Variovorax sp. PBL-E5: one gene and its partner. The protein of the gene in region 2 interacts with the protein of the main gene of each other region in a pairwise test. Links are inferred from orthologs where the notes say so. Each region holds a gene or a part of one and is shown on either strand. Other genes may lie near its edges.

What was found. Proteins that work in one complex are often made in the same cells at the same time.
Region 1: the proteins of WDLP6_RS13960 (region 2) and nuoG interact in binary tests that used the Escherichia coli proteins (3 or more experiments, as listed by UniProt). The link is inferred for Variovorax sp. PBL-E5 from one-to-one orthologs.

What each region holds. Positions count from the first base shown.
Region 1 is NZ_LR594671.1:3,344,767-3,350,889, reverse strand. What follows is about bases 1,658-4,612. They hold nuoG (NADH-quinone oxidoreductase subunit NuoG), read left to right. Parts: upstream 1,658-2,035; coding sequence 2,036-4,189; downstream 4,190-4,612. Other genes in these bases: nuoH (NADH-quinone oxidoreductase subunit NuoH), read left to right, coding at 4,186-4,612; nuoF (NADH-quinone oxidoreductase subunit NuoF), read left to right, coding at 1,658-2,022. Outside these bases: WDLP6_RS16260 (NADH-quinone oxidoreductase subunit D), read left to right, coding at 1-131; WDLP6_RS16255 (NADH-quinone oxidoreductase subunit NuoE family protein), read left to right, coding at 140-682; more of nuoF, read left to right, coding at 679-1,657; more of nuoH, read left to right, coding at 4,613-5,262; NADH-quinone oxidoreductase subunit NuoI, read left to right, coding at 5,274-5,795; WDLP6_RS16230 (NADH-quinone oxidoreductase subunit J), read left to right, coding at 5,813-6,123. UniProt on the Escherichia coli protein: NDH-1 shuttles electrons from NADH, via FMN and iron-sulfur (Fe-S) centers, to quinones in the respiratory chain. The immediate electron acceptor for the enzyme in this species is believed to be ubiquinone.
Region 2 is NZ_LR594671.1:2,866,691-2,874,178, forward strand. The notes cover bases 2,702-5,407. They hold WDLP6_RS13960 (formate dehydrogenase subunit gamma), read right to left. Parts: upstream 4,445-5,407; coding sequence 3,959-4,444; downstream 2,702-3,958. Other genes in these bases: WDLP6_RS13955 (IS110 family transposase), read left to right, coding at 2,739-3,947; WDLP6_RS13965 (substrate-binding domain-containing protein), read left to right, coding at 4,674-5,407. Also shown: fdhF (formate dehydrogenase subunit alpha), read right to left, coding at 1-818; WDLP6_RS13950 (formate dehydrogenase beta subunit), read right to left, coding at 824-2,398; more of WDLP6_RS13965, read left to right, coding at 5,408-5,753; WDLP6_RS13970 (MFS transporter), read left to right, coding at 5,766-7,379. UniProt on the Escherichia coli protein: NDH-1 shuttles electrons from NADH, via FMN and iron-sulfur (Fe-S) centers, to quinones in the respiratory chain. The immediate electron acceptor for the enzyme in this species is believed to be ubiquinone.

The sequences.
Region 1 (6,123 bases), 480 kb from region 2 along the record:
GGCTGAAGATCCGTGCGCCGGGCTTTCCGCACCTCGCCGCGCTCGACGAGATGTCGCGCGGCCACATGATCGCCGACGCCGTCGCCGTGATCGGCACCATGGACATCGTGTTCGGCGAAATCGACAGGTGAACGCGCCAATGACCTCTGCCACTTCCCACGACACACCCACCGGCGCCTCGGCGCCGCTGTCGGCGGCGACGCTCGATCTCTTCGCGCGCGAAGTCGCCAAGTACCCGCCGGCAGGCAAGCAGTCGGCCGTGATGGCCTGCCTGACCATCGTCCAGAAGGACGAAGGCTTCGTGAGCATGCAGCGCGAGCGCGAGATCGCCGCCTACCTCGGCATCGCGCCGATCGCCGTGCACGAGGTCACGACCTTCTACAACATGTACAACCAGCGGCCGGTGGGCAAGTACAAGCTCAACGTCTGCACCAACCTGCCATGCCAGTTGCGCGACGGCGCGGTGGCGCTCGTGCATTGCGAGAAGAAGCTCGGCATCCGCATGGGCGAGACCACGCCCGACGGCATGTTCACACTGCAGCAGAGCGAATGCCTGGGCGCCTGCGCCGATTCGCCGGTGATGCTGGTCAACGACCGCACCATGTGCAGCTTCATGAGCAACGAGAAGATCGACCAGATGATCGACGGCCTGCGCAACGCGGCGACGGAGGGCGCGCCATGACGACCTCCGAGCAAGTGCTCTCGCAGTTCCAGGCCACCGGCGTCCAGACCTGCTTCCACGACCGCCACATCACGCCGCAGATCTATGCCGGCCTGAACGGCACCAACTGGCGCCTGGCCGACTACGAGGCGCGCGGCGGCTACCAGGCGCTGCGCAAGATCCTCGCCGAAGGGCTGACGCCCGACCAGGTGATCGCCGAAGTCAAGGCTTCGGGCCTGCGCGGCCGCGGCGGCGCGGGCTTCCCGACCGGCCTCAAGTGGAGCTTCATGCCGCGCCAGTTCCCGGGACAGAAGTACCTGGTCTGCAATTCGGACGAGGGCGAGCCCGGCACCTGCAAGGACCGCGACCTGCTGCAGTACAACCCGCACATCGTGATCGAGGGCATGGCCATCGCCGCCTATGCGATGGGCATCAGCGTCGGCTACAACTACATCCACGGCGAGATCTTCACGACCTACGAGCGTTTCGAGGAAGCGCTCGAAGAGGCCCGTGCCGCCGGCTATCTCGGCGACGGCATCCTGGGCAGCAGCTTCAACTTCCAGCTGCACGCGACGCACGGCTTCGGCGCCTACATCTGCGGCGAGGAGACCGCGCTGCTCGAATCGCTCGAAGGCAAGAAGGGCCAGCCGCGCTTCAAGCCGCCGTTCCCCGCCAGCTTCGGCCTCTACGGCAAGCCGACGACGATCAACAACACCGAGACCTTCGCGGCCGTGCCGTGGATCATCGTCAACGGCGGCCCGGCGTACCTCGAATGCGGCAAGCCGAACAACGGCGGCACCAAGATCTTCTCGGTCAGCGGCGACGTCGAGCTGCCCGGCAACTACGAGATCCCGATGGGCACGCCGTTCTCCAAGCTGCTCGAACTCGCGGGCGGCGTGCGCCGTGGCCGACAGCTCAAGGCCGTGATTCCCGGCGGCTCCTCGGCGCCGGTGCTGCCGGCGTCGATCATGATGGACTGCACGATGGACTACGACGCCATTGCCAAGGCCGGCTCGATGCTCGGCTCGGGCGCGGTGATCGTGATGGACGACAGCCGCTCGATGGTCGAATCGCTCAAGCGGCTTTCGTATTTCTACATGCATGAGTCCTGCGGCCAATGCACGCCCTGCCGCGAAGGCACGGGCTGGCTCTGGCGCGTGGTGGACCGCATCCACAACGGGCAGGGCAAGGCCTCCGACATGGACCTGCTCAACTCGGTGGCCGACAACATCCAGGGCCGCACGATCTGCGCGCTCGGCGATGCCGCCGCAATGCCGGTGCGGGCCATGATCAAGCACTTCCGCCACGAGTTCGAGGCGCTGATTCCAGGCTACGTCCCCAAGACGACGGCCAAGGCCTGAGCAAGACACACATATGGTTGAAATCGAACTCGACGGCAAGAAGGTCGACATCGTCGAAGGCAGCATGATCATGCATGCGGCCGACAAGGCGGGCACCTACATTCCGCACTTCTGCTATCACAAGAAGCTCAGCATCGCGGCCAATTGCCGCATGTGCCTGGTCGATGTCGAGAAGGCGCCCAAGCCGATGCCGGCCTGCGCCACGCCGGTCACGCAGGGCATGATCGTTCGCACCAAGAGCGACAAGGCCATCAAGGCCCAGCAGTCGGTCATGGAGTTCCTGCTGATCAACCATCCGCTCGATTGCCCGATCTGCGATCAGGGCGGCGAATGCCAGCTGCAGGATCTGGCGGTGGGCTACGGCGGTTCGTCCTCGCGCTACGAGGAAGAAAAGCGCGTCGTGTTCCACAAGGACGTCGGCCCGCTCATCAGCATGGAAGAGATGAGCCGCTGCATCCATTGCACGCGCTGCGTGCGCTTCGGCCAGGAAGTGGCCGGCGTGATGGAGCTCGGCATGTCGCACCGTGGCGAGCATTCCGAGATCGAGACCTTCCTCGGCGATTCGGTCGACTCCGAACTCTCCGGCAACATGATCGACATCTGTCCGGTCGGCGCGCTCACCAGCAAGCCCTTCCGCTACAGCGCCCGCACCTGGGAGCTGTCGCGCCGCAAGTCGATCAGCCCGCACGATTCGACCGGTGCCAACCTGATCGTCCAGGTCAAGAACAACAAGGTCATGCGCGTCGTTCCTCTCGAGAACGAGGACGTGAACGAATGCTGGATCGCCGACCGCGACCGCTTCTCGTACGAAGCGTTGAACAGCCCCGAGCGCCTGACGCAGCCGATGCTCAAGCAGGGTGGCCAGTGGCAGCAGGTCGACTGGCAGACCGCGCTCGAATACGTGGCCAACGGCCTGAAGCAGATCAAGGCCGACCACGGTGCGCAAAGCATCGGCACGCTGGCGAGCCCGCACAGCACGCTCGAAGAGCTGCACCTGGCCAAGCTGCTGATGCACGGCCTGGGCAGCGGCAACATCGACCACCGTCTGCGCAACGCCGATTTCTCCGCGTCCGAGGGCGTGCGCTGGCTTGGCACCTCGATCGCTTCGCTGTCGCAGCTGCAACGCGTGCTCGTGGTCGGCAGCAACCTGCGCAAGGACCATCCGCTGTTCGCGCAGCGCATCCGCCAGGCGGTGCGCAGGGGCGGCGTGCTGAGCGCAGTGACCTCGCCCGAACTGTTCGCCGATGCCGATGCCTGGGCGATGCCCGTGGCGAACGCCGTGCGCGTGCCGGCGCATGACTGGTTCGATGCGCTGGCCGAGATCGCCGGCGCGATCGCCGAAAGCATGGGCGCCGCGGCGCCGGTGAGCCGCACGGCCGCCGCCGGCGACGCCGCGAAGGCGCTGGCCGCTTCGCTGCTCGGCGGCGAACGCAAGGCGATCCTGCTCGGCAACGCGGCCGCGCACCATGCCGAGGCCGGCAGCCTGCTCGCGCTGGCCCAGTGGATCGGCGCGCAGACCGGCGCCAGCGTCGGCTATCTCACCGAGGCCGCGAACACGGTCGGCGCGCAGCTCGTCGGCGCCTTGCCGAAGGAGGGCGGCCTGCACGCAGGCGCCATGCTCGGCGGCGCGCTCAAGGCGGTGCTACTGCTCAACAACGAGCCGGTGTTCGATTCGGCCGCGGGCGTCTCCGCGGTCGATGCGCTCGCACACGCCCAGATGGTCGTGACGCTGAGCCCCTTCAAGGCCAACCTCGAATTCAGCGACGTGCTGCTGCCGATCGCGCCGTTCACCGAGACGCCCGGCACCTTCGTCAATGCCGAAGGCCGTGCGCAGAGCTTCCATGCGGTCGTCAAGCCGCTGGGCGAAGCGCGTCCGGCGTGGAAGGTGCTGCGCGTGCTGGCCAATCTGCTGGGTCTTTCCGGCTTCTCCTTCGAATCGACGGCCGATGTGCTGGCCGATGCCGGCTTCGCCGCGCCGGGGCCGGTGCCGGCCGATCGGCTGAACAATGCCACGACGGCCGCGATCGCCGGCGGCGGCGCTTCGCATGCGGCGCCTGCGGTCGCCGGCATCTACCAGCTCGATTCGATCGTCCGCCGCGCCACCTCGCTGCAGCTGACGGCCGATGCGCGCCACGCGCATGCCGCCAGGCAGGAGGTGTCGGCATGATCGACGCGATCTACGGCTTCGGCCTCGGGCTGGCCCATGCCGGCTGGTGGACCGGCTTCTGGTGGCCGATCATCTGGACGCTGATCAAGATCGTGGTCGTGGTGATCCCGCTGATGTTGGCCGTGGCCTACCTGACGCTGTGGGAACGCAAGGCGATCGGCTTCACGCAGATCCGCATCGGCCCCAACCGCATTGGGCCGCTGGGCCTGCTGCAGCCCATCGCCGATGCACTCAAGCTGCTGACCAAGGAAATCATCCTGCCGACGGTCGCCAACAAAGGGCTGTTCCTGCTCGGGCCGATCATGACCATCATGCCGGCGCTGGCCGCGTGGGTGGTCATTCCGTTCGGGCCCGACGTCGCACTGGCCAACATCAATGCCGGGCTGCTGTTCGTCATGGCCATCACCTCGCTCGAGGTCTACGGCGTAATCATCGCGGGCTGGGCCTCCAACTCCAAGTACGCCTTCCTCGGCGCGCTGCGCGCCTCGGCGCAGATGGTCAGCTACGAGATCGCGATGGGCTTCTGCTTCGTCGTCGTGCTGATGGTGTCGGCCAGCCTCAACATGAGCGACATCGTGGCGGGGCAGGGCAGGGGCCACTTCGCGGCCATGGGCGTCGGCTTCCTGTCGTGGAACTGGCTGTCGCTGCTGCCGATCTTCTTCGTCTACTTCATCTCCGGCCTGGCCGAGACCAACCGCCACCCCTTCGACGTGGTGGAAGGCGAATCGGAAATCGTCGCGGGCCACATGATCGAGTACTCGGGCATGAGCTTCGCCATGTTCTTCCTGGCCGAGTACGCCAACATGTGGCTGGTCTCGATCCTGACCGTCATCCTGTTCCTCGGCGGCTGGCTGCCGCCCTTCGAATTCCTCAGCTTCATTCCGGGCTGGATCTGGCTGGGCATCAAGACCTTCTGCGTGGTCACCATGTTCCTCTGGGTCCGCTCGACCTTCCCGCGCTTTCGCTATGACCAGATCATGCGGCTGGGCTGGAAGATCTTCATTCCGGTCACGCTCGTGTGGCTGGTGGTGGTCGGCGCCTGGATGCAGACCCCGTTCAACATCTGGAATTGACTGGAATCGCCATGTCTGCGCACACCGCCACGTCGAGCGCGCCCTCGTTCTCGCTCAAGGACTTTCTGTCCAGCTTCATGCTGTTCGAATTGTTCAAGGGCCTGGCCCTCACCGGCAAGTACGCGTTCAGCCGCAAGATCACCGTGCAGTTCCCTGAGGAAAAGACGCCGCTGTCGCCGCGCTTTCGCGGCCTGCACGCGCTGCGCCGCTACGAGAACGGCGAGGAGCGCTGCATCGCCTGCAAGCTGTGCGAAGCCGTGTGCCCGGCGCTGGCGATCACCATCGAATCCGACGTGCGCGACGACGGCTCGCGCCGCACCACGCGCTACGACATCGACCTGACCAAGTGCATCTTCTGCGGCTTCTGCGAGGAAAGTTGCCCGGTCGACTCGATCGTCGAGACCCACATCTTCGAATACCACGGCGAGAAGCGCGGCGACCTGTACTTCACCAAGGACATGCTGCTGGCCGTCGGTGACCGCTACGAAAAAGAGATCGCCGCCAACAAGGCAGCGGACGCCAAGTACCGCTAAGAAAACCAAGTCGATCCATGGACGTCAAGACCGGTCTGTTCTATCTGTTTGCCGCGGTGCTGTTGTTCGCGGCCTTCCGCGTCATCACCGCGCGCAACCCCGTGTATGCGGCGCTCTACCTGGTGCTCGCCTTCTTCCAGGCCGCGGCCATCTGGCTGCTGCTGCGCGCCGAGTTCCTCGCGATCGTGCTGGTGCTCGTCTACGTGGGCGCGGTGATGGTGCTGTTCCTGTTCGTCGTGATGATGCTCGACATCAACGTCGATGGGTTGCGACAGGGGTTCTGGAAGCACTTTCCGCTCGCGGCCGGGGTCGGTGCGCTGATCGCGCT
Region 2 (7,488 bases):
GCCTTGCCGTCCTTCCACGGCACCATGCGCACCACCTCGTCGCCCTTGATCTCGGCCTTGAAGCCGCAGCCGACGCCGCAGTAGCCGCAGGTGGTGACGACGCTGCGCTCGGGCTGGCCGATGGCGATCAGCGTCTTCTCCTTCAGCGCGTCGGTCGGACAGGCCGCGACGCAGGCGCCGCAGCTCACGCATTCGGAGTCCATGAACGATTCGTTCTGCCCCGCCGACACGCGCGACGCGAAGCCGCGGCCGCTGATGGTCAGCGCGAAGGTGCCCTGCGTCTCCTCGCAGGCCCGCACGCAGCGGTTGCAGACGATGCACTGCGCGGGGTCGTAGGTGAAGTACGGATTGGATTCGTCCTTCGCGTCGCTCGCATGGCTCGCACCGCCGAAGCCGTAGCGCACGCCCTCCACGCCTGCCGCGGCCACCATGTGCTGCAGTTCGTTGCTCGGCGCCTGCGCGCCGGCGGCATCGGGCGGCAGGTCCGACAGGTAGAGCTCCATCACACCCTTGCGCAGTGCCAGCAGCTTCGGCGTCTGCGTGCGCACCTGCATGCCGGCCTCGGCCGGCGTGGTGCAGGATGCGGGATAGCCCTTGCGGCCTTCGATCTCGACCAGGCACAGGCGGCACGAGCCGAAGGGCTCGAGGCTGTCGGTGGCGCAGAGCTTGGGCACCTGCACGCCGGCCTGCGCGGCGGCGCGCATCAGCGACGTGCCTTCGGGCACGGTGACCGCGGTGCCGTCGATGTCGAGCGTGACCTCGCGCGCCGCCGTGCGTTGGGGCGTGCCGTAGTCGATCTCGTTCAGGGAATCGTGCATCTTCTTCATCTCCTCGTGTCGGCCAGCACGACCGCGTCGTGGGCCGCGGCGCTGTCGAAATCCTGCGGAAAGTGATCGAGCGCCGAGAGCACCGGGTACGGGGTCATGCTGCCCATTGCGCACAGAGAGCCGTGCACCATCGTGTCGCAGAGGTCGCGCAGGAGGCGGATCTGGCGCGGCGCATCGGTGCCGGCACGGATGCGGTCGATCACCTCGACGCCGCGCGTCGAACCGATGCGGCAGGGCGTGCACTTGCCGCACGATTCGACGACGCAGAATTCCATCGCGTAGCGCGCGAGCGCTGCCATGTCGGCCGTGTCGTCATGCACCACCAGGCCGCCGTGCCCGACCACGGCACCGACCGCGGCATAGGCTTCGTAGTCGAGCGGGATGTCCCATTGCGAAGACGGCAGGTAGGTGCCGAGCGGCCCGCCCACCTGCACCGCCTTGATCGGCCGGCCCGAGGCCGAGCCGCCGCCGAAGTCGTAGAGCAGTTCGCGCAGGGTGACGCCGAAGGCCTTCTCGACCAGCCCGCCCTGCCGGATGTTGCCGGCCAGCTGGAACGGCAGCGTGCCGCGCGAGCGGCCCTGCCCGAAGTCGCGGTAGAACTCGGCGCCGCGCGCCAGGATCAGCGGCACGGTGGCCAGGGTGATCACGTTGTTGACCACGGTGGGCCGGCCGAACAGCCCGACGATGGCCGGCAGCGGCGGCTTGGCGCGCACCACGCCGCGCTTGCCCTCGAGGCTTTCGAGCAGCGCGGTCTCTTCGCCGCACACGTAGGAGCCGGCGGCCTTGCGCACTTCGAGCGCGAAGCGATGGCCGGAGCCCAGCACGTCGGCGCCGAGAAAGCCCGCGGCCTCGGCGAGGCGGATGGCTTCGTTCAGCGTCGCGATGGCATGCGGGTATTCGGAGCGCACGTAGATGTAGCCCATCGTCGCGCCGGTGGCGATGCCGGCGATGGCCATGCCCTCGATCAGCATGAACGGATCGCCCTCCATCGTCATGCGATCGGAGTAGGTGCCGGAGTCGCCCTCGTCCGCATTGCAGACCACGTACTTCTGCGGCGCCGGCGTGGCCAGCACCGTCTTCCACTTGATGCCGGCCGGGAATGCGGCGCCGCCGCGGCCGCGCAGACCGGCGTCGAGCACCTGCTGCACGATGTCCGCCGGCGCCATCGCGAGCGCGCGGCGCAGGCCGGCGAAGCCTTCGTGGGCCTCGTAGTCGGCCAGCGACAGCGGATCGGTGATGCCCATGCGGGCGAAGGTCAGGCGCTCCTGCTTCTTCAGGAAGGGGATCTCGTCGGTCAAACCGAGGCCGAGCGCATGCGCGCCGCCGTCGAGAAAGCCGGCATCGAACAGGCCCGCCACATCGCGGGACGTGACGGGCCCATAGGCCATGCGCCCTGCGGGCGTCGCGACCTCCACCAGCGGTTCGAGCCAGAACAGGCCTCTCGAGCCATTGCGCACCAGCGTCACCGCGACACCGCGCGCCGCGGCCTCCTCGGCGATGCGGCGCGCCACGCGTTCGGCGCCGGCGGCCAGCGCGGCCGAGTCGCGCGGCACGTAGACGGTGACGGTCATGCGTGCCCCCACGCTCGGCATTTCGTGTCCTCGCTGCCCCCCAAGGGGGCGCGAGCCTGCTTGGGGCGGCCCGGCGCGGCGCTCACAAGGCAACCTCCTGCTTGACGCTGCCTTGGACAGGTGCTGAGGTGGCGATCCGACTTCCGTGCCCTCGTGGTGACTGCCCGCGGCGCTGGCTGTTCGACAGCCCGCATGAGACCTGCAGCACCCGAGGTGCCGGAAGGCCACGACGGGCCACCGGATGTAGCGCTACGCCTACCCAGCCAGAGCGCCAATTTATGAGCGTCCCGCCATGCCTTCCGACACGGACAGTCTTAACCCAAACCGATGGAGGTTGTCCATGACTCGTAGTGTCTTTGTCGGCCTGGATTGGGCCTACCGCTCGCACGCGGTGTGCGTGATCGATGCTCAGGGCAGCGTGCTCAAGCACTTGACCATCAGCCACGACGCCCAAGGACTGGGCGAGCTGCGGCACGCGCTCGCTGCCTTCGGCAAGGCCTTGCCCATCGCCATTGAACGGCCTTCGGGCCTGATCGTCGATGCCCTGGTTGAAGCCGGCCATCAGGTCTTTGCAATCCACCCCAACGCCGTCAAGGCCAGCCGCCCACGCTACCGCAGCACCAACGCCAAGAGCGATGCGGGAGATGCCTTCATGCTGGCTGACTTGCTGCGTACCGACGGTCATCGCTGGCACGCTTTGCAGCCCCAGTCGGCGGCTATCCGCGGCTTGCGCGCCCGGGTGCGCACACGCGACGATTTGGTGACCACGCGCGTTCGCCTGGCCAACCCGCTCACCGCACTGCTTGATGCCTATTGGCCTGGCGCCGCCTGCATCTTTGCCGCCGTCGATTCGCCCATTGCACTGGCCTTCATCGAGCAGTGGCCTACCGCGCGCAAACTCACCGCCCGCCAGATCGCCGCCTTTTGCAAGCGCCATGGCTACAGCGGCCGGCGTTCGGCCGGTGTCTTGCTCGAGCGCCTTCAGGCTGCCGCGCCAAGCCTGTGCGAACCCACGCTCGCCCAGGCCCACGCTACGGCCGCCTTGGCCTTGGTGGCCGTGCTCAAGCCCCTGAGCGTCCAGATCAAGGCCCTGGATGCACACATTGCCCAAGCCATGACCGCGCTGCCGCAGGCCATCTCGGTGATGTCGCTGCCGCGCGCCGGTTGCATCTGCGCCGCCCAGATCCTGGCCGAATTGGGTGACGTACCTGAGCGCTTTGCCAGCGCCCAGCAGCTGTGCTCCGAGGCAGGCGTCGTACCGGTCACCTACGAGTCCGGCAAGAGTCGCGCCGTCACCTTCCGATGGGCTTGCAACCATCGCCTGCGTCGAGCCATTACCTGCCTTGCAGACAACTCTCGTCATGCCAGCCCATGGGCTGCCAGCGTCTACAACGCCGCGCGCAAGCGCGGTTGCGATCATCCGCACGCAGTGCGCATATTGGCTCGCGCCTGGACCCGTGTGCTCTGGCGCATCTGGACCAACGGCACTCTCTACGACCCGGCCATCCATTCCAGCGCTTGTCGCATCGAAATCTCTCAAGAGGGTTGACACCGGATGTCTCATGCGTGCGCCCCGGCTTCCTGCAGCAACGCGTCGAAGACCTGCGGCGTGACGCGCACGTGCGGTTCGTCGCCCAGCATCATGGCCGGCGACGAAGCACACAGGCCGAGGCAATAGACCGGCTCCAGCGAGAACTCGCCGTCCTTCGTGGTGCCGTGCAGCCCGCAGCCGAGGCGCTGCTGCGCGTGCGCCAGCAGCGCCTCGGCGCCCATGGCCTGGCACGATTCGGCGCGGCAGATCCGCACCACCCGCCGGCCCGCCGGTTGCGAGCGGAAGTGGTGGTAGTAGCTCACCACGCCATGCACCTCGGCACGCGAGAGGTTGAGCGCACCGGCGATCTCGGGCACCAGCTCGGCCGGGATATGGCCGAGCGCATCCTGCACGTCGTGCAGGATCGGCAGCAGCGCACCCGGCATCGCAGCGCGCCGTTCGAGTACCTCGCGCACGATGGCCAGTGCAGTGACGGAGGGAGGTTGGTCAGTCATCAATGGAAGGTCTCGAAGGCTCGGAATCTCGATGCAAGTTCGCTGGAACAGCGCCCGCGCGCTGAGGAAGCTGCGGCGTGGATTGGATGGCAGGAGTATTCGCAGCGCAATATGCGACGTTCCATCGAAGCCATATGCGCTCGAGTGCCTATGACCCATCCGCGGACCCATGCCGCCGTCGGAGGGCATTCATAATCGGAGCGCGCCGCCAGCGAAAACACACGTACGTATGCATGAAGTCACGATCAAGCCCGAATGGATCATTCGCCGTCCGGGTGGCGTCGCGTTGCCGCGGCGGGTGGTCGACCTGCTGGTCAAGGTGCATGAGCACGGCAGCCTGGCCAGCGCCTGCAAGGCGTCCGGCATGTCCTATCGCCATGCCTGGGACCTGCTGCACGAAGGCGAGCTCCTGTTCGGCGAGACGCTGGTGCTCATGGAGCGCGGCAAGGGCTCGAGCCTGACCTTGCTCGGCGAGAAGCTGGTGTGGGCCGATCGCCGCATCGCCGCGCGCCTGTCGCCGATGCTCGATTCGCTCGCCTCCGAGTTGGGCGCGGAGATCGAGAAGGTGCTCTCGGCCGCGCCCGCGCTGCTGCGCATCCACGCGAGCCATGGCTTCTCGGTCCAGATGCTGCACAACTTCCTGGGCGCGGCCCACGTGCCGAACGAGCTCAAGTACCGCAACAGCCTCGAGGCTGTCGTGTCGCTGCACAACGGTGATTGCGACGTGGCCGGCTTCCACGTGCCGCTGGGCGAATTCGAGGCGCCGGTGCTCGAGCACTACGGCGACTGGCTCACGCTCGGCACGCAGAAGATCATCAACATCGTGACGCGGCGGCAGGGGCTGATGGTGGCGCCCGGCAATCCGAAGGAGATCTACCAGATCAGGGACCTCGCCCGGCCCGACGTGCATTTCATCAATCGCCAGGCCGACTCCGGCACGCGCCTGCTGTTCGACCTGCTGCTGCGCAGGGAAGGCATCGAGCCGGCGCAGATCAAGGGCTACGAGCAGTGCGAATACACGCATGCCGCGGTCGCCGCCTTCGTCGCCAGCGGGATGGCCGATGCGGGCTACGGCGTGGAGACGCCGGCACGCCAGTTCAAGCTCGACTTCATCCCGAGCCAGACCGAGCGCTACTGCCTGATGTGCAACGAGAAGGCGCTGGCTACGCCCGCGGTCCAGAAGATGCTCGAGATCCTGCGCAGCGAGGAATACCGGACGGCCGTCAACCAGCTGCCGGGCTACCAGACCCACGAGTCGGGCACCGTGATCGAGCTGGACCAAGCCTTCAAGTCTCTCGGGGCCGGCTAACATCCAGCGCACGTGAAACCGCAGAACTTCAACTTCCACCATCCCCTCGCCTTCTGGATCGGCTGCATCGCCATCATCGGCGGCGTGCTCGCGCATGTGCCGATGTTCCTGATGGGCCGCTACACCGGCTACCAGATGGTCGGCATGGAGATGGACACCACCATGCTGACCGGCATGGCGATGATCCCGCTCGGCGTGCTGCTGTCGGCCTACGGCCTGATGCCGCGCATCGCGCAGATGCAGAAGAGCCTGCACGGCGACAGCCACCTGCAGTTCCATCTGGCCGACGGCGTGCCGCTCAACGGCGAGCACTGGAAGCTGGTGGGCGTGCTGGTCGTCGCGCTGGCCGTCGACGTGCTCAAGCCGGCCACGCTGGGCTTCGTGATGCCGGGCATGACGCACGAGTACGCGATCAGCAAGGAAACGGCGGGCGTGCTCGCGCTGGTCGCGCTCATCGGCACCACGGTGGGTTCCGTCGTGTGGGGACGGCTGGCCGACATCTTCGGCCGGCGTTCGGCGATCCTGCTGTCGGCGCTGATGTTCATCGGCACCGCGATCTGCGGCGCGATGCCGGCCTTCGGCTGGAACCTCGCGATGTGCTTCCTGATGGGGGCGTCGGCCGGCGGGCTGCTGCCGATCACCTTCACGCTGATGGCGGAGACGGTGCCCGCAGCGCACCGCGGCTGGATGCTGGTGGCGCTCGGCGGCGTCGGCACCTCGGCCGGCTACCTGCTGGCGGCCTGGTCGGCAGCCTTGCTGGTGCCCGAGTTCAGCTGGCGCGCGCTGTGGCTGCTCGGGCTGCCGACGGGCCTGCTGATCGTCTTTCTCGGCCGCTACATCCCCGAGTCGCCGCGCTTCCTCTCGAACGCCGGGCTGGCCAACGAAGCCCGCGCCGTGCTCGCGCGCTTTGCCGGCGGCCAGGCGGCCGGTGCGGGCGCGGCCGGCCCCGCGCCGGTCGTGGCCGAGCCGGAAGAACCACCGGGCGGCCTGATGCAACTGCTGCGCGGCAGCCATGGCCGCATCACCTGGGGCCTGGTGGTCTGCGGCGTGGCCTGGGGCCTGGTGAACTTCGGCTTCGTGCTGTGGCTGCCGACCAACCTGGGCAGCATGGGCATGGACCCGACCGCGGCCAGCGCCCTGCTCGCGCGCTCCGCGCTGCTGGCGCTGCCGGGCATCGGCGTGGTGATCTGGCTCTACCACCGCTGGAGCAGCATCAAGGCGCTGGTGCTGTTCATCGTGCTCACCGCGGCGACGCTCCTGGTGTTCTTCGGGCTCGGCCTGGCACAGGTGCAGTCCAGCCTCGCGATGGTGCTGACGACCGCCCTGCTGCTCGTGAGTTCGAGCGGCGTGATCGCGATGCTGATCCCCTACGCGGCCGAGATCTATCCGGTGCACCTGCGCGGCACGGGGTCGGGCGTGATCGCAGCCAGCTCCAAGTTCGGCGGCATCCTGGGCGCGGGCTTCGGCGTGCTCGGTGTGTTCGGGCATTTCGCCATGTCGGCCCTGCTGATCGCGGTGCCGATGGCCGCTGCGGCGGTGATGCTGGTGCGCAGCGGCATCGAGACCCGCGGACGAGGCCTGGAAGACATCCAGGACACCTTCGCCGCGCCGCGCGGCAGCCTTTAGAGCCGCCGGCCGCCTGCGCGCTCAGGCCGCGCCGCGCAGCATGGAAGCCCGGCGAGCGGCCTTATCCGGAAAAGGCCCTCCATCGCCCCGCAACCCGCATGGATGCTGG